DNA from 2 places in the Pseudomonas sp. DTU_2021_1001937_2_SI_NGA_ILE_001 genome. Region 1 is predicted to be linked to the other one. Evidence: riboswitches for the same ligand, from Rfam matches in the RefSeq annotation. Region 1 holds a riboswitch; the other holds the start of a gene.
The links. Region 1 has a riboswitch for manganese ahead of RRX38_RS20725 (TMEM165/GDT1 family protein). Riboswitches for the same ligand answer to the same signal wherever they lie in the genome.
Positions count from the first base shown of each region.

Region 2: another riboswitch for manganese. It lies ahead of RRX38_RS05135 (hypothetical protein); the one in region 1 lies ahead of RRX38_RS20725 (TMEM165/GDT1 family protein).

Region 1 is NZ_CP135971.1:4,744,423-4,755,987, forward strand. Features, by position in the region: gene RRX38_RS20695 (1-acyl-sn-glycerol-3-phosphate acyltransferase) at 1-1,061, opposite strand, end outside; gene RRX38_RS20700 (CPXCG motif-containing cysteine-rich protein) at 1,198-1,380, shown strand; gene RRX38_RS20705 (putative signal transducing protein) at 1,380-1,640, shown strand; gene RRX38_RS20710 (SOS response-associated peptidase) at 1,642-2,265, shown strand; gene RRX38_RS25130 (methyl-accepting chemotaxis protein) at 3,033-3,875, opposite strand; partial or broken gene RRX38_RS25135 (HAMP domain-containing protein) at 3,891-5,234, opposite strand; gene RRX38_RS20720 (M48 family metallopeptidase) at 5,395-6,213, shown strand; gene RRX38_RS20725 (TMEM165/GDT1 family protein) at 6,256-6,840, opposite strand; yybP-ykoY riboswitch at 6,856-7,050, opposite strand; gene RRX38_RS20730 (class I SAM-dependent methyltransferase) at 7,090-8,088, opposite strand; gene RRX38_RS20735 (2-hydroxyacid dehydrogenase) at 8,149-9,114, opposite strand; gene RRX38_RS20740 (LysE family translocator) at 9,228-9,857, shown strand; gene RRX38_RS20745 (fatty acid--CoA ligase) at 10,004-11,565, shown strand, end outside.
Region 2 is NZ_CP135971.1:1,287,283-1,298,847, forward strand. Features, by position in the region: gene RRX38_RS05105 (DUF1615 domain-containing protein) at 1-823, opposite strand, end outside; gene glsB (glutaminase B) at 863-1,771, opposite strand; gene RRX38_RS05115 (TonB-dependent receptor) at 1,913-4,300, opposite strand; gene thpR (RNA 2',3'-cyclic phosphodiesterase) at 4,646-5,248, opposite strand; gene RRX38_RS05125 (nitronate monooxygenase) at 5,340-6,404, opposite strand; gene RRX38_RS05130 (glyoxalase superfamily protein) at 6,549-7,073, opposite strand; gene RRX38_RS05135 (hypothetical protein) at 7,268-8,134, opposite strand; yybP-ykoY riboswitch at 8,225-8,392, opposite strand; partial or broken gene RRX38_RS05140 (5-methyltetrahydropteroyltriglutamate--homocysteine S-methyltransferase) at 8,463-9,533, opposite strand; partial or broken gene RRX38_RS05145 (methylenetetrahydrofolate reductase C-terminal domain-containing protein) at 9,905-11,377, shown strand; gene dapA (4-hydroxy-tetrahydrodipicolinate synthase) at 11,370-11,565, opposite strand, start outside.

The sequences.
Region 1 (11,565 bases):
TCCCATTCGTTCCGGGCCTTTTCCAGCTCCTCGGCGCCGAACAGTTCGCTGGCCTGTGGCACCTGTAGCTGCGGGTCGGCCTCGCTCCACTGCGCCCAGGCCAGGTAGTGCACCGGGAACAACCGATAACCGGTGAGAATCTGCCGGTCGATTTCCGCAGCCAGCTGCTTGGTGTCTTCGAACTGCTCGGTGACCGGCGGGGCGAAGTTCACGTGCACCCGGCCCTTGTAGCCGGTGATGCCCAGGGCGATGCTGATATCGTCCTCGCCTGGCGTTTTGGCGTAGCCGCCGGTGCTGGCACGGATGTACAGCTCGCGGGCCTTGGCCTGGTCACAAGGGTCGTATTCGTAGCTGATCGAAACCGGAATGAGGTTCAGCGAACGGATCACGTCGCCGAACGGCTCGTCCTTGCGGCTCATGTGGAACATCTTGAGGATCGCTGACTCGGTGCGGTCGTCGCCATCCTTGGCCCGGCCCTCGGCCTGGGCGATCCAGATCGACTGCCCGTCGCGGGTGATCGAGTGGTTGATGTAGGCCGACAACAGTTGGTAGGCGGCCATCTTCTCGCGGCGCCCGCTGATCGAACGGTGCACGATGAAGCTCTTGTTCAGGCGCATCAGGTCGCTGACGAAAGGCTTCTGCAACAGGTTGTCGCCAATCGCGATACGTGGCGTGGGCAGGCCGGCGTGGTACACCGCGTAGTTGACGAACGCCGGGTCCATCACGATATCGCGGTGGTTGGCGAGGAACAGGTAGGCGGTGCCAGACTTGAGCTGCTCGACACCGGCGTAGGTCACGCCATCGGTGGCGCGTTCGATGGTGTGATCGACGTAGAACTCGATCTTGTCCTGCAAGGTGGCTACCGAGTCGATCCCGGCGAACTCCTTGCGCAGCTTGCGCGCCAGCGCCGGCTGCAGGAACCAGCCGAACGAACGGGCCAGGCGCGGAAAGCGGAACTTGGTCAGGGTAGCGAGGAAAGCCTTGTCACTGAGCAGGCGCGCCAGAACGGCTGGCACTTCCGCGTCGTCATAAGGCCGGATGGCATCGAATTCGCCCATCATGCTCTCTTGTAGGGGGTCTAAAACAGGTAATGAAAAGGCTGGTCTGAATTAAACGGATACCAGAATCCGGGTTCAGTAAAAAGAACCGGCCTTCGAACAGTGGCCGATTATACGCAAAACTCAAGGAGCCGACCCGATGCAGGAACTACAGGAATACGATTGTCCCTATTGCGGCGAACCCGTCGAGGCGGTTTTGGACCTCTCCGCCGGAGATCAGACCTACATTGAAGATTGCCCGGTGTGCTGTCGGCCGATCGTTTTCGACCTGCGTACCGATGGCGAGCAATGGACGCTGGACGTACGTAGCGAGAACGAGTGATGCAACGTATCTATGAGCCTGAACACCTGCATGAAGGCGAGCTGTTGCTGGGGATGCTGGCCAGCGAAGGCATCCAGGCACACCTGGTCGGCCGCGACCTGCTGGGCGCGGTCGGTCACCTGCCAGTCAGCGGCCTGCTGGGCATCGTGGTGGATGACGAGCAGGTCGAGCGCGCGCTGGCGCTGATCAGCGCGTACAATGCCGCCTTGCCTGTGGACGGCGACGAGCCGGACAGTATTCCCGACGTGCTGGTGTGTTGAGATGTGTGGACGTTATGCCCTGTTTCGCTGGAACCGGGAATTTGCCGGGCTGCCGGGGTTTCCCCCCGACCAGCAGGCGCAATGGAACATTTCCCCGGCGCAGTGGGTGTTGATGCTGCGTGCCGATGAGCAGGGCAACCGCAGCCTGGCGCGTGCCCGCTGGGGGCTGACCCCGGCCTGGCTGACCGACCTGTCGCGTACGCCGGCCCATGCGCGTGCCGAAACCCTCGCTGAACAGCCGATGTTCCGCGACGCGTTTCGTCAGCGGCGCTGCCTGTTGCCTGCCAATGGCTTCTACGAGTGGCGCGGCAATGCCCGCAAGCAACCTTTCTGGCTGACCCCTGGCGAAGGCTCTTCGCTGTTCTTCGCCGGCCTCTGGGAAAGCTACCCGGTGCAGGAACAGAACTGGCTGAGCGTGGCGGTGGTCACCCAGGCGGTGCTGACCCAGCGCCGTCCGCTGATCCTCGATGAGGAAGGTCAGCGCCTGTGGCTTGACCCTCAGACGCCCGAGCATGTCCTGCAGGGACTGCTGGCCTCACGGCAGATGCAACTGCGTGAGCGCCCCCTGGCCAACCTCATCAACGACCCGACCCTCGATGGCCCGGCGTGCCTGACGCCGGCCTAGTCGCGGCTAAAGCCAATACAGGTCAATTAAGAACTCTTCGGCTTTTGTTGGAGCTTGCTCGCGAACAGGTCAGTAAACCCCCCATGCATCTGTTGTGAACAGGCGGTCGCTTCGCGGCTGAAGCCGCTCCTACCCGGTCTAACTGCCTCGTATTGGCCTAGCCCCAATACTGCTCGCTTAAGCGGCATGTGGCCCGGTGGGAGCGGCTTTAGCCGCGAAAGCGCCAGGAAAATCACTGCATCTGCTGTGAACATGCGGTCGCTTAGCGGCTGAAGCCGCTCCTACCCGGTCTAACTGCCCCGTATTGGGCCTAGCCCCAATACTGTTCGCTTAAGCGGCATGTGGCCCGGTGGGAGCGGCTTTAGCCGCGAAATAGCCAGGAAAATCACTGCATCTGCTGTGAACATGCGGTCGCTTAGCGGCTGAAGCCGCTCCTGCCCGGCCTAACTGCCCCGTATTGGGCCTAGACCCAATACTGTTCGCTTAAGCGGCATGTGGCCCGGTGGGAGCGGCTTTAGCCGCGAAATGGCCAGGAAAATCACTGCATCTGCTGTGAACAGGCGGTCGCTTAGCGGCTGAAGCCGCTCCTACCCGGTCTAACTGCCACGTATTGGGCCTATCCCCAATACTGTTCGCTTAAGCGGCATGTGGCCCGGTGGGAGCGGCTTTAGCCGCGAAATAGCCAGGAAAATTACTGCATCTGCTGTGAACAGGCGGTCGCTTCGCGGCTGAAGCCGCTCCTACTCAGCCTAACTGACCCATTGGGCCTAGACCTTGAACTGGTTGATCAACCGCCTCTGCTGCTCGGCCAGGCGGGTCAGCTCGGCGCTGGCCTGGCTGGCCTCGTCGGCACCACTGGCCACCTGTCCGGCGACCTGGCCAATGCTGATGACGTTGCGGTTGATGTCTTCGGCCACCGCACTCTGCTCCTCGGCAGCGCTGGCGATCTGGGTGTTCATTTCGTTGATCACCGATACCGCCTGGGTGATGCTGTTCAGCGCTTCTGCCGCCTGTGCGGCGTGATCGACGCTTTCGTCGGTGCGTGCCTGGCTGTCCTGCATGACCTGCACCACCTGCCGGGTGCCGGATTGCAGTTGCTGGATCATGGTCTGGATTTCCTGGGTCGCCTGCTGGGTCTTCTGCGCCAGGTTGCGCACCTCGTCGGCGACCACCGCGAAACCACGGCCCTGTTCGCCGGCGCGTGCGGCTTCGATGGCGGCGTTGAGGGCCAGCAGGTTGGTCTGTTCGGCGATGCTGCGGATGGTGGTGAGGATCGCATCGATGCTCTCGCTGTCGCGCGAGAGGTTCTGCACCACCTCCACCGCCCGGCCAATCTCCCTGGCCAGGCTGCCGATGGCGCTGGAGGTGTTCTGCACGATGCCCATGCCTTCGCTGGCCGCGCTGTCGGCGTTGTTGGCAGCTTGCGCGGCCTTGGTGGCATTGAGTGCGACATCCTGGGCCGTCGCGGTCATTTCCTGCACGGCGGTGGCGACCTGGTCGATTTCCGCCAGTTGTCGCTGTACGCCCTGATTGGTGCGAATGGCGATATCGGCTGTGTGCTCCGAGGAGTCGCTGACTTTCTGCACCGAGCTGACCACCTGGCTGATCATGGTCTGCAGCTTGCCGAGGAAGGTGTTGAAGCCGCTGGCAATGCGGCCCAGTTCATCGGCGCGGTCGCTGTGCAGGCGGCGTGTCAGGTCACCTTCGCCCTGGGCGATGTCATCGAGCATGGCGACCATCTGCTTGAGTGGTCGGGCAATGCCCCGGGCGGCCAGCCAGATCACCAGCAGGCCGATGGCCGCGATCAGCAGCCCGACCAGGCTCATGCCGAGGATGTCGCTGCGGCGCTGAGCCTGCAGGTCGTTCTGCAGTTTCTCCTGGTCGGCCATCACCGCGCTGAGTGGCAGTTGCATCATCAAGGTCCAGCGAGCGCTGGTGCTGCCCAGGGTGAAAGGCATGTACACCTCGATGTGGCCGTGCTCTTCGTCCAGGTCGTAGCTGACCTGGTCGTTGGACAGCTTGGCGAGGTTGGCGATCTCGTTGGCGTCGAACAGGCTGCTGGCCTTCTGGCCGAGCTTGCTCTTGTCCTTGGTATAGGCCACCAGGCCGCCATTGCTGGCGATCAGGGCGATTTCACCGGCACCGTTGTAAAGACCCTGATCGGCCTTCTCCAGCATGTCCTGGATGAAATCCACTGAAAGGTCGGCACCGGCGATACCCTGGAACTGGCCGTTGACCATGATCGGCGCAATGAACGAGGCCAGCATCACGGTGCGGTTGCCGATGGGGTAGGGCGCTGGGTCGACCACGCAGCCCTTGCCGGTTTCCTTGGCGCACATATAGAACTCATTGGCGCGCACACCGGTAGGCAGCAGGGCACTGTTGTCCAGATCGGTGACCTTGTTCAGCTCGACGCTGCCATCGTCGTTGCGGTACCACAACGGAATGAAGCGTCCGTCGGTGTCAATGCCAGGGTATTCACGGTCGGTATAGGCCGCGTCGTTGTGCAGCAGGCCATTGCGTTCCCAACTGATGTAGCTGTCGATCAGCCGTGGATTCTTCTCAAGGGCATCGCGGGTCAGGGTGATGAGGGCTTCGCGGCTCATCTCCAGTTGCGCACGGCCCTGTTTGTCAGGGGTTCCGGCCAGGGCGTTAACCTGTGCCAGGTTGGCGGCGATCTGCAGCGGTGTCTCCAGTTCGCGGCGTATAGCCTGGGCCTGGCTGTGGGCCAGGGCCTCGAGGCGTTGCCTGACCGCCAGCTCCGACTGCTCTCGGGTGCGCTGCTCGACCAGTGCCTGCGTCCGTGCTCCGGAATACAGCGCGTAACTGATGAACGCTACGGCCACACCCAGCACGACGGCGCCGGCGAGAAAGGCGATGGAGAACTGGATCGACTTGAATTTCATACCCGCTCCCTGGAAAAAAGGACGCTGTGCCTTAAGCGCTATCGCCCAGTGGGCGGAAATCATTAGGCCTATTCATGCACCTTTTACCGAGTTGATCTGACAGTTTGGCGGGCAGGGAACCAGTGGGCGGGGAGAAGAGACAAATACGGCAATTGGCCGGTATCTGGCGCGCCAGCGTATCGCGGCCTAGGATGAGCGCCACGTGAGTAAGGAGAACCCAGTAATGCGTCAGACTTTTGCCATGTGTGCCTTGGGCGCCGCCCTGCTGCTTGCCGGTTGCCAGGCGGTGAATACCACCAGCGGCGATTCGGTCGGTGTAGAGCGCAAACAGTACATGTTCAGCATGTTGTCTACCGATGAGGTGAACAAGATGTACGCGCAGTCCTACCAGGAGACAGTGGGCGAGGCGTCGAGCAAGGGTGTGCTGGACACCACCAGCAACGATGCCAAGCGAGTGCATGCCATCGCCGACCGGCTGATCGGTCAGGCACCGAAGCTGCGCCCGGATTCGGCGCAGTGGCAGTGGGAAGTCAACCTGATCAAGAGCGACGAGCTCAACGCCAACTGCGGACCAGGCGGCAAGATCATCTTCTATACCGGGCTGATCGATACCCTGAAACTGACCGACGATGAAATCGCCGCCGTGATGGGGCATGAAATCGCCCACGCCCTGCGCGAGCACGGTCGTGAGGCGATGTCCAAGGCCTACGGCGTGGCGATGGCCAAACAGGGCGCTGGTGCGCTGTTCGGCCTGGGGCAGGACAGCCTGGCGCTGGCCGATACCGTGGTCAACTACAGCATGACCCTGCCCAACAGCCGCAGCAACGAGAACGAAGCCGACCTGCTGGGGCTGGAGCTGGCCGCGCGTGCCGGTTACAACCCCAATGCAGCGATCACGCTGTGGAAGAAGATGAGCGCGCAGAGCGAGGGTTCGCCTCCCGAGTTCATGAGCACTCACCCGGCTTCGGACAGCCGTATCGCCTCCTTGCAGGCGGCGATTCCGAAAGTCATGCCGCTGTACGAAAAAGCCAAAAAGTCCTGATCCACGACCAAGGCGTGGCGCCGGCCACGCCTTTTCCGGCCGTTACAGCCAGCCGCTGACCTGCATGGCCTTGTACACCGCCACCAGGGCCATGACGAAGAAGGCCGTGGCTGCCAGGCGGCGAATCAATGTCAGTGGCAGTTTCTCGGCAGCGAAGTTGCCAGCCAGCACCACCGGCACGTTGGCGATCAGCATGCCGAGGGTGGTGCCGAGGATGACCAGCCACAGGTAGCTGTACTGGGCGGCGAGCATCACCGTGGCGACCTGGGTCTTGTCCCCGATTTCGGCGATGAAGAAGGCGATCAGGGTGGTCATGAACGGGCCGAACTGGCGCTTGGTGCTGGCCTCGTCGTCATCCATTTTGTCCGGCACGAGGGTCCAGAGCGCCGTGGCGGTGAAGCTGGCGGCGAGGATCCAGTGCAGCACGGCATCCGAGAAGAACTGGCTGAACCAGGCCCCGACGGCGCCGGCGGCAGCGTGGTTGGCCAGGGTCGCAGCGACGATGCCGGCAATGATCGGCCAGGGCTTGCGGAAGCGGGCCGCCAGGATCAGTGCGAGCAATTGGGTTTTGTCGCCGATTTCAGCGAGCGCCACGATGGCGGTAGGGACGAGCAGGGATTCCAGCATCAGGGGTTCCAGAGGGCGGGTCGACACGGCTAATGACACGTACAACCTCCCCGCCCTGGGTAAGGATGTGCGTGTCATAGGTCTTGTCAAACCGCTGATCCGTCTGAGGCGGATTCTGGGTCGCACGCACCATGGTCTGCGGACCAAGTATGTTGATGCATGCCGGACGAGCTGAGCGCTCGTGGGAGACTACTCCCCTAGGACGGAGCGGATTCTGCCTAGCCGTTTCGCTTTGGGCAAGCGTTTATTTCATCCGCGCACGGCACTGTAGATCCTGAAGCCGTTACCTTCCGCCAGGGTCTGGCAAGCGCCCACATGCGCCTCGATGAGCGGCTGGTAACGCAGGAAACTATTCGCCACAAGGCGAAGTTCGCCGCCTTTTTTCAGATGTTCGCTGGCTTTTTTCAGCAGGTTTTCCGATGCCTGATAGTTGGTGTGAACCCCGGTATGGAACGGTGGGTTACTCAGGATGACCTGCAGCCCGGCGGGGGCGGCGTCGATGCCGTCACCGGTGATGACCTGGGCCTGCAAGCCGTTGGCGGCGAGGGTCAGCGTGCTGCTGGCAGTGGCGAAGGCGTCGACGTCGAGCATCACCACCTCGCTCTGCGGGCTGCGACGCTTGATGGCGGCTCCCAGCACGCCCGCGCCGCAGCCGAAGTCCAGCAGGGCGCCAGCGGGCAGGCCGTCCAGATTTTCGAGCAGCAGTGCAGTGCCGCGGTCAAGCCGTCCATGGCTGAACACGCCGGGCAGGCTGACCACTTGCAGCGGGCCGTCGGCCAGGGGCACTTCGTAAGTGCGTGCCAGGCTTTGCAGCGGTCGTGCTTGCGGAGCCTGCTCCACACCGACCAGCCAGAGCTGGCAGTGCCGCGCGCTGTCGAGCTTGCGAGGCTTGCCGAACGGATGCAATTGCTTGGAAGCGGCTTCGATCCCGCCGCGTTTTTCGCCGACCAGGAAGAGTTCGCGACCCTGCAAGCGTGCCGCCAGGGCATTGAGCAGGTAGTCGGCAAGGTCGCGCGCCTTGGGCAGGAACAAGACCGCGGCATCGAAATCGCCAGCAGGCGGCTCGACACCGAAATGCGTCCGTCCGGCGAAGCGAGCTTCAAGCGCGGCATGGTCACCGGCATGCCAGGACCAGCCGCAGGCGTCGGGCAGCTGGCCCATCAGGTCGTCGGCCGGCAACCCAGCCAGCAGTACCTTGCCTTGAAACCGCTCGGCCTGGCGGAGAATCACTTCACTGCGCGGGTCCATGTCCTGACTCCTGGAAAAAAGGGCGCAGTTTAGCAGGGGCGTCAGGGCGAGCTACAGGCTTCACGCCACGACGCGCAGCGGCGAGCCTGCGAAGAACTGCCGGGCATTCTCGGCGGTCTGCGCGACGATGCGCTGCCGCGCTTCTCGGGCGCCCCAGGCGCTGTGCGGAGTGACGATCAGCCGTGGGATGTCGGCAGCCAGCAACGGGTTGCCGTTCACCGGTGGCTCGACGCTCAGCACGTCGGTGGCCGCACCGCCCAAATGGCCGTTGCGCAGCGCATCGGCGAGGGCCTGTTCGTCGATCAGCCCGCCACGTGCGGTGTTGACGACCAGCGCATGCGGCTTGAGCAGCGCCAGCTCGCGAGCACCGAGCATGTGGCGGGTCTGCTCGTTGAGCGGGCAGTGCAGGGTCAGGGCATCGACCTGTGGCAGCAGTTCTTCCAGGGGCAGGCGGTCGGCCCGTGCCGGACGGCCTGGCACCTGGCCGAGCAGCACGCGCATGCCGAAGGCTTCGGCCAGCCGCGCCACGGCACCGCCCAGCTCGCCATGGCCGAGCAGGCCTAGCGTCTTGCCTTCCAGCTCGACGATCGGGAAGTCCAGCAGGCAGAACTGTGTCGACTGCTGCCAGCGACCTTGCCGGACGGCCTGCTGGTAATCCGGCAGGCGAGTGGCCAGGGCCAGCAGCAGGGTCAGGGTGTGCTGGGCAACCGAGGGGGTGCCGTAGCCCTGGCAGTTGCACACCGTTACCCCGTGTTCGCGGGCCGAGACCAGGTCGACATTGTTGGTGCCTGTGGCGGTGACCAGCACCAGCTTGAGCTGCGGGCAGGCGGCGAAGGTCTGGGCATCGATCACCACTTTGTTGGTGATCGCCACCTGCGCGCCCTGCAGGTGCTCGACCACTTGCTCGGTCGAGGTGCTGGCGTGCAAGGTCAGCTCGGTGAAGCTGTCACGCAGGACGCCGAGGTCGAGGTCGCCCAGGTCGAGGGAGGAGTAGTCCAGAAAAACGGCGCTGCCGGCGTGTTTCATCAGCTGTACCTTTTTTGTTGATCGATGAAGTTGTAAGGTGATGTGTCGTTTTTCTACCACATACCGCCCGTCGCCGAGGCGGTTTTTGTCGATCTGCCTCGCTGGAGCGCACCATGTACTGGGCCGAGTTTCTCACTGTCGCCTTGATTCACCTGCTCGCCGTGGCCAGTCCGGGGCCGGACTTCGCCGTGGTGGTGCGTGAAAGCGTGGCGCATGGCCGCAAGGCCGGGACCTGGGCCGCGCTCGGAGTCGGTTCGGCGATCTTCCTGCACGTCGGTTACTCGCTGCTGGGCATCGGCATCATCGTTTCCCAGTCCATCGTATTGTTCAATGCGCTGAAATGGGCGGCCGCCGCCTATCTGCTGTACATCGGCATCAAGGCCCTGCGTGCCCGGCCGGCCGAGGCGCGCGCCCAGGAGCCCGAGGCCGCGAGTGTCGAGCGCTCGGCGCGTGGTGCGTACGTCAGCGGCTTCGTGACCAACGGCCTGAACCCCAAGGCCACGCTGTTTTTCCTGTCGCTGTTCACCGTGGTCATCGACCCGCATACCCCGCTGATGGTGCAAGCCGGCTATGGCCTGTACCTCGCCGCCGCCACGGCGCTGTGGTTCTGCCTGGTGGCGCGCTTGTTCAGCCAGGCGCGGGTACGTGCCGGCTTCGCACGTATGGGCCACTGGTTCGATCGCGCGATGGGTGGCGTACTGGTTGCCCTGGGCGTGAAACTGGCGTTCACCCAGGCCAACTGAAGCCAATGCGGCGCGCCGGGCAATGGCTGCGCCGGTTTTTTTCCGCCGTCTGCCTGCCTGCCCGTGCTTTGCCCGATGCCACTGGCGAGAGCGCCCTGCTGCGTCCATAGTTGAGCTTCGCCTGTGAACTCTGGAAAGGGACTCTTATGTTGCAGACTCGCGTTCTGGCGCCGGCCGAAGGCGCCTACCGGTATCCACTGTTGATCAAAAGCCTGCTGGTTTCCGGCAGCCGCTATGAAAGAACCCGCGAGATCGTTTACCGCGACGCAGTCCGCTATACCTACCCCACCCTCAATGAACGGGTGCGACGGCTGGCCAACGTCCTGAGCGAGGCGGGAGTCAAGGCCGGCGACACCGTGGCGGTCATGGACTGGGACAGCCATCGCTACCTGGAATGCATGTTCGCCATCCCCATGATCGGCGCCGTGGTGCACACCATCAACGTGCGCCTGTCCCCGGAGCAGATCGTCTACACCATGAACCACGCCGAAGACCGCTTCGTGCTGGTCAACGGCGAGTTCGCGGCGCTGTACAACGGCATCGCCGGGCACCTGACCACGGTACAGAAGACCCTGCTGCTCACCGACACCCCCGAACAGCCCGCAGAGCTGCCCGGCCTGCTCGGTGAATACGAGGCGCTGCTGGCGGCGGCCAGTCCCGAGTACGACTTTCCGGACTTCGACGAGCACTCGGTCGCCACCACCTTCTACACCACCGGCACCACCGGCAATCCCAAGGGCGTGTACTTCACCCACCGGCAGCTGGTGCTGCACACCCTGGGCGTGGCGACCATCATGGGCAGCGTCGAAAGCGAGCGGCTGCTGGGTGCCGATGATGTCTACATGCCGATCACCCCGATGTTCCACGTGCATGCCTGGGGCATGCCGTATGCGGCAACCATGCTGGGCATCAAGCAGGTCTACCCGGGTCGTTACGACCCGGAAATGCTGGTACAGCTGTGGGAACGGGAAAAGGTCACCTTCTCGCACTGCGTACCCACCATCCTGCAGATGCTGCTCAACGCCAAGTCGGCCAAGGACAAGGACTTCGGCGGCTGGAAGATCATCATTGGCGGCAGCTCGCTGAACCGCAGCCTGTACCTGGCGGCCAAGGCCAAGGGCATCCACCTCACTGCCGCCTACGGCATGTCGGAAACCGGGCCGCTGATCTCCGTGGCGCACATGTGCGAGGAACTGCTGAGCAGCAGCGACGACGAACGCATTCGCTACCGGATCAAGGCCGGCGTGCCCGGCATGCTGGTGGAGGCAGCCATCGTCGATACGCAAGGCAACTTCCTGCCGGCCGATGGCCAGACCCAGGGAGAGCTGGTGTTGCGCGCGCCGTGGCTGACCGAAAGCTATTTCCGTGAGCCGGAAAAGGGCCGAGAACTGTGGGCCGGTGGCTGGCTGCATACCGGTGATGTGGCGACCCTCGACGGCCTGGGCTTCATCGACATCCGTGACCGTATCAAGGATGTGATCAAGACCGGCGGCGAGTGGTTGTCGTCCCTGGCCCTGGAAGACCTGTGCAGCCGGCACCCGGCAGTGCGCGAGGTGGCGGTGGTCGGCATCCCCGACCCGCAATGGGGCGAGCGGCCTTTCGCGCTGATCGTGCCACATGAAGGGCAGCGGCTCGATGCGGCGGCGCTCAAGGTGCACCTCACGCCATTCGTCGAGCAGGGGCACATCAACAAGTGGGCGATCCCGCA
Region 2 (11,565 bases), 2.1 Mb from region 1:
CGCGCTCGGTGGCGCTGGGGTCCAGCGAATCGTGGAGGATCAGGTCGCCGTCCAGCGCCAGGTCGATACCGGTGAGGCGGCTGAGCGCGCTCTGGAACGCCGCGTTGCGGCTGGCGTACCAGCCGGCGTTGAAGTCGGCGAAGCGGTACAGCGGCTCGGGATAATCGGCCGGGTAACCCAGCAGGTGCAAGGTGCCGAAATACACCCCCCCACGGCGGCTGAACACTTCGCGGCGCACAGTGCCGTCTACCGCGTAGGGATAGCCATCGGCGTGCTGCTCGGCGAAGGCGATGCTGACCTGCATGGGACCGCCGGTGTGTACCGGATTGAAGCGTCCGAACAGGGTCTGGCCCAGCGGCACCATGCCGATGAAGTCATCGAAGATCGCGCTCAGCTGGCCTTCGGTGCGCGCCGCGGCCAGGCGCGCCGCGTAGGTCTTGCCGTCTGGCGAGCGCAGGCCCAGCGCCGCGTCAACCAAGGCGCTGGGCAGGTGCAGGCGTGCGGCACGGCGGTCGATTTCCTGGCGCGCGATACGCGCCAGACCCGGCACCGACGGGTCGGCCTGGAAAGTCGACTCCTGCTCGGTGACCGCCAGCACGGAGCAGATGTTCTGCGGGCTGGGCTCGATGTCCTGGGTGCTCAGCGCCACCTGGATATCCGTCGCCCAGCCCTGACGGTCTTTGACGTTGGCCGGCAACAGCGCCGCGATACGCTCGCGGGCCTGCTCGGCATTCAGAGGCGGTGGCCCGCCAGGGCGACTGGCGCAACCGCCGAGCAACAAGGCCGCGACGGCCAGCAGACTGGGTAACAGGCTCGGACTCACTTCAGGCTCCTTGGCTGGTGAAGCGGACCCGCCTGGCCGTCAGAACACCGACCAGTCGATCCGCGCGCTCAACCGTTCCAGCGCCGCCATACCGACCAGCGAATTGCCGGCAGCGTTCAATTCCGGAGACCACACACACACCGAGAAGCGCCCCGGCACCACGGCGATGATGCCGCCGCCGACGCCGCTCTTGCCCGGCAGGCCAACGCGATAGGCGAAGTTGCCGGCCTCGTCGTACAGCCCGCTGGTGGCCATGATCGAGTTGAGCTGGGTGGTCTGTCGGGGGGTGAGTATCTGCGCACCACTGTGGGCGCAGAAGCCTTCGTTGGCCAGGAAGCCGAAGGCCTTGGCCAGGTCGACGCAGGTCATGCTCAGTGCACAGTGATGAAAGTAGCTGCGCAGCACGTCGTCCACATCGTTATGGAAATTGCCGAAGGACTTCATCAGCCAAGCCGCCGCGGCATTGCGTGAGCGATGCTGGTATTCGGACTCGGCGACCTTGGCATCGGAAATGATGGTGCGATTGCCGCACAGGCGCCGCACGAAGTCGCGCATCGACAGCGCCGGCGCGGCGAAGCGGCCCTGGTTGATGTCGCAGATCACCAGCGCCCCGGCATTGATGAAGGGGTTGCGCGGCTTGCCGCGCTCGAACTCCAGCTGCACCAGCGAGTTGAACGGCTGCCCGGACGGCTCGTAGCCGACGCGCTCCCAGATCGACTCGCCGGAATGCCCGATGGCCTGCACCAGGCTGAACACTTTGGAAATGCTCTGGATCGAGAACGGCGTCAGCGCATCGCCCGCCTGATACACCTCGCCACTGTTGCTGTACACGGCAATACCCAGTTGATCCGGGCGCACCAGCTCCAACGCCGGAATGTAATTGGCGACCTTGCCCTGGCCGATCAGCGGCCGCACCTCATCCAGGATTTCGTTCAACAGCTCTTGCATGCAACGCGCCCCGTGTTTTTGGGTGCGCACACTACACCAAGCGCGGAAAAATTGCGCCCGGTCCACCCGTTTTGTCCCCCGCTCGGCGGCCAGGTCGGGCGCCATCCGGCGCTCAGACCCGGCCCCAGCGCTCATGCCGCCCTACCAGCTGTAAGCCACCTGGGCGTAGTAGAAGGCGCCGCTGTAACCGTAGGGCGAGTAGGTGCTGTACGCCAGGTTTCCGCCACTGCTGGCAAAGTCATTGAGCTTCTCGGGGTACTGGTCGGTGACGTTGTCGCCGCCGACGGTGAAGGTCCAGTTGCGCCACCGGTAGTCCAGCGCCAGATCCAGCAGCCAGGCCGCACTGAACGTCTGGTCGTTGACCGGGTCGGCCTGGTAGCTGGTGAACTCGCCATGACGCACCAGGTTCGAGTGCAGCACCCAGCTGCCGTAGGTGAAGTCGTTGCCAAGACTCAGCTTGTGCCGGGGCGTGGTATCGCCCATTAGACCGACACGCTCACGACGGTCGACGCGTACCAGGTTGACCCCCAACTGATCGAGCACGCTGGGGTTGGCCTTCACATCGGTCACTCGGGTGTGGTTGTAGTTATAGCCCAGGGTACTGTTCCAACCGAGCCCGTTGTCAAAGCGGTAGCGATAGTTGGCCACCAGGTCGACGCCGTCGGTGCGGGTGTCGGTGGCGTTGGTGAAGTAGCGCACCGAGGTGTAGTTGATGTCCCCCACCCCGTTGGCCCGCAGGTAGCTGGCGGCGGCATTGTTGAGCACCAGGTTGGACGACAGCGAGATACGGTCACGGATGTCGATGCGGTAGACGTCGGCGGTTACGGTCAGGTTGTCCAGCGGCTCCAGCACCAGACCCAGGCTGTAATTGCGTGACTTCTCGGCCTGCAGGTCCTCGGCGCCGAGCAGTTGTGCCACCCGGCTGCTGGCCGGAAAGGTGCCGGCTTCCTGGATGCTGTTGCCGATCAGCTGCGACGAGGTGAAGGCAAAGTTCTGCTGGGCCAGCGACGGTGCCCTGAAGCCGGTGGACACACTGCCACGTAGCGCAACGCGCTCGGTGAAGGCATAGCGCGCCGACAACGAACCACTGAGGTTGGAACCGAAATCGCTGTAGTCCTCGTGACGCAGCGCCGCCGAAGCGCTGAGCCGGTCGGTGAAGTCGGTTTCCAGATCCAGGTACTGGGCCAGGTTGTGGCGCGAGTGGCTGCCGGCATCCGAATCCCGAAAGCCCGCCAGGCCCGAGCTGCCACTCTGGAAGTACGACTCGGGCTGCCCCGCTTCGATCTGATAGCCCTGGCGCAGGTACTCGGTGCCGACGGCCAGCGACACCGGGTTGGGCAGCCAGCTCAGCGTGAATTCCCGCGACAGATCCAGGCTCAGCTGCTTCTGGTCGTTGGTCAGTGTGCCGTTATCGAACGACCGTGGCGTGGCCAGGCCCAGCGCCGTATTGATGGTGCGCGTATGGATCTCGTAGCGGTTCCTGCCGTAATTGGCGGACAGATCGTAATGCCAGTCGTAGGCCAGTTCGCCACGCAGGCCGGCAACCAGGCTGGTGTCTTCCAGGCTGCCGCGGATCAGCGGCAGGTAGCCGTTGGGGAAGATTGCCGGGTTGTTGTTCGAGGCATTGCTGGCACGATAGAAAGCCGCTGTCTCGCCCCGGCGCTTGCTGTAGCCACCGAAGCTGTAGAACTGAGCGGCATCGTTGAACGAATATTCGCTGTTGAACTGCAGCTTACCCTCTTCGCTGGCCGGCTCGCCTTGGCGGAACACATGCTGACCATAGGTGGCGGAGCCGATGCTCGCGGCGCGAAAATCATCGCCGGCGCGGTCGGTGTAGTCGTTGTTGGCCCCCTCCCCCGTAAGGTTGATGAAGCCGTTTTCGCCCAGCGCGAAACCACTGTTGCCGGTCACCTGGCGCTGAATGCCATCACCTTTCCTGTACTGGCCGTAGCGGGTCGACACCGAGCCGCCATGGTCGTCTTGCTTGAGGATGACGTTGATTACCCCGGCGATGGCGTCCGAGCCGTAGCGCGCCGAAGCGCCATCGCGCAGGACCTCGATATGGTCGATGGCCGACAGCGGAATCGCGTTCAGATCGGCCGGCGCCGAGCCACGCCCCACCGCACCGCCGAGGTTGACGAAGGCGGAAGTGTGGCGACGTTTACCGTTGACCAGCACCAGCACTTGGTCCGGCGAAAGACCGCGCAGCTGCGCCGGGCGAGTCAGCTCGGCACCATCCACCAGGCTGGGACGGGGAAAGTTGATCGATGGGATCAGCTTGGCCAGTACCGTGCCCAGCTCTGCCGAGCCACTGCTGCGCAAGGCGTCGCCACTGATGACGTCGATGGGGGCCAGCGAGGTGCTGGCGGTGCGTTCCTGGGTGCGCGTGCCGGTGACGATCACCGTGTCGAGGCTCGAAGCCGACGACGCCTTGTCGCCGTCCTCGAACGCCGCGCTGGCTTGGCCAGCACTTAACAGATTGGCCGATACCACGGCCGTGGCCAGCCATTGACCTTTGAAACTCCTCATACCGCTCCCTCTGAATCCCTTCGGTCGGAGCGTTCCGCCCGACCGTGACGAGCGATCCGTGCGGCGGACGGTGGCGGTCATCTTCTGGTTATGGTGTGTAGCCGGTGGCCCGATGACATATATCCTAACGCGATTAATATCCCCTTTCTAAATTCCGATATTGAATATCCAAATAGCTGGCTGGTGGGGGTGTGGGCGGATGGCTCTATCCGCGCAGTCGCCGAATCGTGTTGGTACAGACGCCGGTATTCTCTGCCGGGACTCAGTCATTCGGCGTTTCAATCGCCGAGGCCAGCCGTGGCGCTGACGGGTGACGCTCGGTGAACCGCCACCCCGCTGCGACGCTCAAGGCACCTGAAACGGATGCAGCATCGGCCGTGGGCGTTCCAGCGGTGCTGGCGCCGGCTCGACCAGCGGCCACTGCGCGAGGGGTTCGTACTTGCCTTTGTATGACTCGTAAAGCACGAACTCCCGGGCGGCGATGCGAAACTCGGTATCCAGGGGCGCTTCCGGCACCGGGCCGCGGTAGTCGCGCATCAGTGTCAGGTGCGGCTGGAACTCACGCGGGTCGACGGCGAAACCCAGCGGCAGCATGGCCTGCTGCAACTCATAGACCCAGCGCAGCAAGGCCGCTTGCGGCTGCTCGGGGACCAGTACCAGGGCCTGGCTACGTCGCCATACCTCAAGCTGGTCGAGGATGATCGCCGACGGCGCCGGCAGCGGCCGCAGCCGCGCAGCGGCATCGAGAATGGCGGGCAACTGGCTGACACCCACGTCACCGAGAAACATCAGGGTCAGGTGGAAGTTGGCAGTCGGCACAGGCCGCCCATTACGCAGTTTGAGTGCCGAGCGCCAGCGGGAAATCGCCTTGCCCTGTACAGCGCTGCAAGGCAGCGCGAAGAACAGGCGCTTGAAAGGCTCGTGTGGCAAAAGATCATGGCTGTTCATTCGGCATCACTCCATCGGCTACGGCAGTCACCTTACCACCAATCAAATGGAGGGCTGCCAGCCCATCGAAGTTCACCGGCGCCGTGCAGCGTCAGGTATCCGCCGCCAGCTCACGCAGCAGCTCGGCCACCAATCGCTCAGCCGGCAACGCCCGGGCCAGCGCAGCACCCTGCCCGGCCCAGTGTGCAGCGAACTGGTGATTATCGGCCTTGGCTGCCAGCGCATTGAGCTGCTTGGCGGCATCGTAGGCCAATGGATAGGCCGCCGGCTGGGGTGCACCGGCCTGCTCGGCGTGCTTGATGAACGCGTTGACGATGCCCCGCGCCGGACGCCCGGAAAGGCTGGCGGTCAACCGCGTGGCCTGAGCGTCGGGGCTATGCAGCGCAGCCCGGTAGCCGGCATTGGCCGCCGACTCCGGGCAGAGGATGAAGGCCGTACCCAGTTGCGCGGCGCTCGCGCCCAGGGCCAGGGCGGCACGGATGCCCTGGCCGTCCATGATGCCGCCGGCGGCGATCACCGGCAGGTCGAGGCGTTCGACCAGCAGGCGCACCAGCACCGAGGTGCTCAGGCGTTCATCGCTGGCAGCGGGGTCGAACAGGCCACGATGACCACCGGCCTCGATGCCTTGGGCGACAACGGCATCGAAGCCCAGCTGCTGGATCTGCTGCGCCTCGTGCAGGTTGGTGGCGCTGGCCAGGGTATAGATACCGGCCTGGCGCAGGGCCTGCAATTGGCTGGCGCTGGGCAGGCCGAAGTGGAAGCTGGCCACTGCCGGGCGTGTGTCGAGCAGCAGGGCGAACTGCTCTTCGTCCTCGGCGAAGCTGTGGTAGATCTGCGCCAGGGTCGCTGGAGGCTCGGCACCGAACGCGGCGAACAGCGGACGCAGATGCTCCAGCCAGGTCTGTTCACGTTGGGCATCGCGCTGCGCTGGGGCATGGCAGAAGACATTGACGTTGAAGGGCCGATCGGTAAGCGCGCGGGTCTGTTCGATCATCTGCCGGGCCTGCGCCACGCTGCTGGCGCCGATACCCAGCGAACCCAGGCCGCCAGCGTTGCACACCGCCGCCGCCAGTTCCGGGGTGGCGACCCCGGCCATGGGCGCCTGGATGATCGGGTTGATGCCCAGGCGGGCCAGGAAGGCGTTGGATGAGCTCATGTACGACTCCATTGCGGGTTTACTTTCCGACGAAAAATGTAAACGCATCGTTCTTGAATGGCCAATCAGCGTAGCCCTTGCCAGCCTCTGCCTGGCTGAAGCCGCGCCCACCGGGAGCCGCTTCAGCCACGAACGGCACATCGCTCAGTCCTCGCAGAACCTCAGGCGGTTGCCGAACGGATCGTGGACTTCCAGGAGCCGACCCCAGGGCTGTTCGACGATCTGCGGGCGCCCGTAGCCATACTGTTTACCGCGCAGTTCATCGCGCAGTGCCTCGACGCCTTGCAAAGGAATGAACAAGGTCGCACCGGGGCTGGCATCGCCGTGGTGTTCCGACAAATGCAGGTGCAGGCCATCGCGAACGATGCCCAGGTACAGGGGCAGACCGGGCTCGAAGCGGTGCTCGAATTCGATGCCGAAACCCAGGAAGTCGAGATAGAACTCCCTGGCCTTGGCCTCATCGAAACTGCGCAGGATCGGAATGCAGCGCTGGAAACTCACCGCGGGCCGTGGCCGCTCGCTCGGCAAACGGGCGGCGGCGACATTCCAGTCCTTGTAGCCCAGTTGCCGGGCCACCAGTTCCAGCGCGGCAGAGTGAGACAGCTCGGCACCTGGCAGTTGCGTGCGCAGGGCCTTGGCCATGTGCTTGGCCTGTTCGAGGGTGATCATTAAAGCTCTCCGGTCGAGGCGATGCGGTGCTCGCGTTACCAGACCCCAACATTAGAAAGCCATGAATGAAGAAGGGGCGAAACCGATGCTTTCACCTTCCCGGGACCCGGGGCGAGCGGCAGGCAGCATCCGGCCTGCCGCCGATCCTACACCCCCACGAGCGGCGCTGAAAGCCTTCGCGAGTTGCCGCTCTGTCAGCGCTCTTGCGGTTTCAGCTCCAGCACCCGGTCGCGACCGCCTTCCGCCACCAGGTAGGTACCATCTTCTTTGGCAATGATCGCCTGCGGCGCCTTGAGCATCGACAACACGGTGCGCTGTCGGCCTTGGGTATCGACCAGCAGCAGCCGGGCGCGGTGCGTGGAGTCTTCCGTCACCCAAAGGCCGCGCCCGTCGCACATCACGAAGGTCGGCTGGTTGAGGCCGACCAGCACCGCCGGGTCGCTGCCGTCGGCGGTCAGTTCGCGGACCACCCCCATGCCCTTTTCGGTGTAGAGCAAACGCCCGTCTGTGCAGCGGGTGATCGACTCGGGCTCGTGCAAGCCGGTGCGCACCACGTCCAGAGCGCCGTCGCGCCAGCGATAGCGCAGGATGCGCCCCTGCGCCTTGTGGTCCTCGACGGCATACAGCTCGTCGCCGTCATCCCACAGGCCCTGAACATTCGCGCCCTGGAACAGCGTGCTGACTTGGCCATCCTTGAGAAAGCCGACCTTCGCACCCGCCACTTCCTGGCTGAACACCCAGCCGCCACGGGTAGCGACGATACCGTCGGGCTTGGACAGGCCTTCGACCACCGAGGTGCGAGTGCCATCGGCCTGGATGCGCAGGATGCTGCCCTGCCCGTCACGCAGTTCCCGGCTGACCAGCAAGGCGCCGTTCTCGGCAGGCGCCATGGACGCCGCCTTGGCCACGTCGTCATGCACCACCCGGTAATGCCAGCCGCTTGCCGCCTGGACCGGGTAGTAGGCTTGCCAGGTGAAGAACCCCAGCACCATCAGCAACAGAAGGACTACGAGGCCGCAGGCAATGCGCAAGCCGGGGGTCGGCAGCCAGGGTCGGCTCATGGCTGACCCTCCTGCCGCAAGCGGGCGCTGACGACGGTGATGAGACGTGTCTGAAAGGAAAGAGCTGAAAGGATTAAGTTCACGATGCATGCCTGACCGGGCGCTGACACAACGACAAAGTCCCATGCCCGGCCCAGAATGCGACTCTATCATCGGTCTCGCCAACCCGAAGGTGTCCGCGCCACGGCCGACTGGCCAGGCATGTTGACGCGAACGCTCCGGCATTGGCACCGGAGCAGGCTACTCCCCAACAAGTGGCGCCAGTCTAGCCACGCCCATGTGAAAAAAATATCAACGGGTCAGTCGCACGGCAGGGCGTGGCTTATGCGGCACGCAGGGTGCCGTGTGGCTCTGGCTGCCGCAGGGCCGAAGCCAGCAACGCCACCTCTTGGCACTTACGCAGCGCAACGACATGCACGCCATCGGGCACGGCGTCCTGCTGGTCAGGATGCTTCTGCTCGGGCTGCAGTGCACAGGATGGCGCCACCCAGAGCCGTTCGCCCAGGCGCTCCCGGGCCTGGCGCAGCAGCGCGTGGGCCTTGCCCAGGTCGTCGTGGCCGGCGTTGCGGCCATCGACCACGCCAAGGGACAGAATCTTGTAGGCCGGCAGACGGTCAACCACGATAGGGAGCTGTTCGGGAGCGCACACCAGGTCCACATGCAGGCCGTCCACCGGTAACCCGGCGGCCAGGCCCAGGTTGCTCGCCAGGGCGCCGAAACACGTGGCCACCAGCTTCTTCAGCGGCTCGCGTTGCAGCAGGTTGTAGACCCGTTCGTAGGCATTCTTCCAGTCCTGCGGCAGCTCCAGGCCAAGGATCGGTTCGTCGATCTGCACCCACTCCACCCCTTGGGCTGCCAGGCGCTGGAAGATCTGCCCGTATAGCGGCAGCAGCCGGTCGACCAGTTCCAGCTTGTCGAACTCGGCACCTTGGCCCTTGCCCAGCCACAGATAGGTCAAGGGGCCGATCACCACCGGCTTGACCGCATGACCCAGGGCATGAGCCTCGTCGACCTCCTCGAACAACGACTCCCAGTTCAGGGTGAAGACCTGCCCGGCAGTCAATTCGGGGACCGTGTAACGCGCAGGGCCGTCGAACCACTGCGCCTGCGGATGAGCCGCAGCGCCGTCAGCCAGGCCTGGCAAGGTGTGCCGCCCCGGGGGAATCACGCCGAAGGCCTGCGAGTGGTTCAGCACCGTGTCGCCCCAGGCGAAGTCACCCACCGGCAGCAGCTCGATGCCAGCGTCCTTCTGCAGTTGCCAATGCGCGGCACGCAGGTTGCGGCCCACCGCGTGCAGACCGGCTTCGTCGAGTTCACCAGAGCGGAACGCGGCCTTGGCCTTGTGCAGTTCAGAATCGCGCCCGATGGACGGAAATCCCAGATTATGTGCCAAGGCCATGTCGTGTGCTCCGCTGCAAAGATTCGATGGCGGCATTCTGGTCAGGCTCGAACCCTGAGGCAAACTCATAAATTTGAAGATGGTCCTCAGTTTTATTCATGTTGAATGCCGCCGAGTGAACTTCCAGGCGGGCAAACCCAATACTGTTCGCTTAAGCGGCATGTGGCCCGGCGGGAGCGGCTTTAGTCGCGAGAGCGCCGGGAAATTCAGTGCATCTGTTGTGAACAGGCGGTCGCTTCGCGGCTGAAGCCGCTACCCGGTCTAACTGACCTGTCTTGCGGGCAAACCTCGTCCCGCAACGTCGTTTCTGGACAAGGTACTGGCCCGACATTGCGGGACAATCAGCTATCCCAGCCTCAGGCAGCGACACTATGCTCACCCTCAGACAAGCCCTGCACAACGCGCCTTTCGTGTGTCTGGTGGAGTTCGTGCCCAAGCCCACGGACAAGAGCTTCGCGACGTTCGAAACGCAGATGCAGCGCACCCAGGTGTGTGGCTGGCCCCTGCTGGGTACCATCGCTGACCGAGTCGGCAGCCGCTTCGACCTGACGCCGCTGGATGCTTACCAACGACTGCGCCAGCCGGTGCCGGCACTGGTGCATTTTTCCGGCAAGGATCGCGAACGCAGCGACCTGCTCGCGCAGCTCGAGCGCATGCAACGCCTGGGCCTCGAGCAGTTGTTCATCGTCACCGGCGACCGCCTGCCCGGCCATGAACCCGGCCAGCAGCCGGTGCGTTACCTGGAGTCGGTCGCCGCCCTGCAGATCGCCCGTCAGGCGCGCCCGAACTGGCTGCTGGGCGCCGCGCTCAATCCCTTCAAGTACCGCGAAGAAGAACGCGGCGCACAGTATTTCAAGGCCGAAAAAAAGCTGGCCGCCGGTGCGGACTTTCTCAGCCTGCAACTGGGCTACGACCCCGAGTGCCATGTGCAGGCACTGCAATGGATGCGCCGCCAGCCCTCGCCCCGTCCGATGCTGGCCTGTGTCATGGCGCTCACCGCCGGGCGGGCGAAGATGCTCGAACACGTGGCCGGCACCGTGGTCAGCCCGTCGATGCTGGCTGCCGTCAGCGCCGAGGCCGAGGTGTCCAAGGCGTTCGCCCAGCAACGCAGCCTCGAGCGCCTGGGCCTGCAGATAGTCGGTCTGCAATTGATGGGCTATGCCGGCGTGGAACTCTCTGGCATTCACGACGCCGACCAACTGCAAGCGCTGGAGCAGGCCATCGAACACTGGCAGGCGCGCATCGCCACGCTGGATCAGTGGTTCCCGGCCTGGCAGGCCAGCTGGCAGCTGCCGGGCCACCCCGCCGTGACCTTCGCACCGGCACAGCCTGCCGGGCAAACCGACCTTTCGCCGGCCAGGGCCAGCCTCAAGGAGCGGCTGCGCTACCACCTGCTGCGGGGTCTGCACCATCAACTGTTCAGCCGTACCACCCTGCTCAGTCGCACCTTCGGCTGGGCGGTGCGTCGCCCCATGTGGGCGACCCCAGGGGGCGCAAGGGCTCTGGAAAAGCTCGAACGCAGCCTCAAGCGGCCGCTGCTGGGCTGTGACACCTGCGGCCGATGCCGCCTGGAAGACACCCTCTACGTCTGCCCGGAAAGCTGCCCCAAAGGCCTGGCCAACGGCCCTTGCGGTGGCACCCGGTTGAACCGCTGCGAGTTCGGTGACCGCGAGTGCATCCACAGCATCAAGTACCGCATCGCCGTGTCCGCGCGCCAGACCGACGTACTGACCCAGCGGCTGATCCCCTGCGTTGAGGCCCCCAGCCGCCATCGCAGCTCCTGGCCGGGCTGGTTCGCGCCCCCTTCCCAGGCAGGCGCCGATCCAGTAACGGCGTTCAACCCTCCCCCAGCACGGCCAACACCTCGCGCAAACGAGCCACAGCCGCTGCCGAACAGGCCTGCATCGGCGCCCGCAGCCCGGGCGCCAACCACCCCTGCAGCGCCAGCGCAGCCTTGACCGGTGCCGGATTCGGCTCGATGAAAGCCGCCTGCAGCCACGGCAGCAGGCGGTAGAAGGTCTGCCGCGCCAGC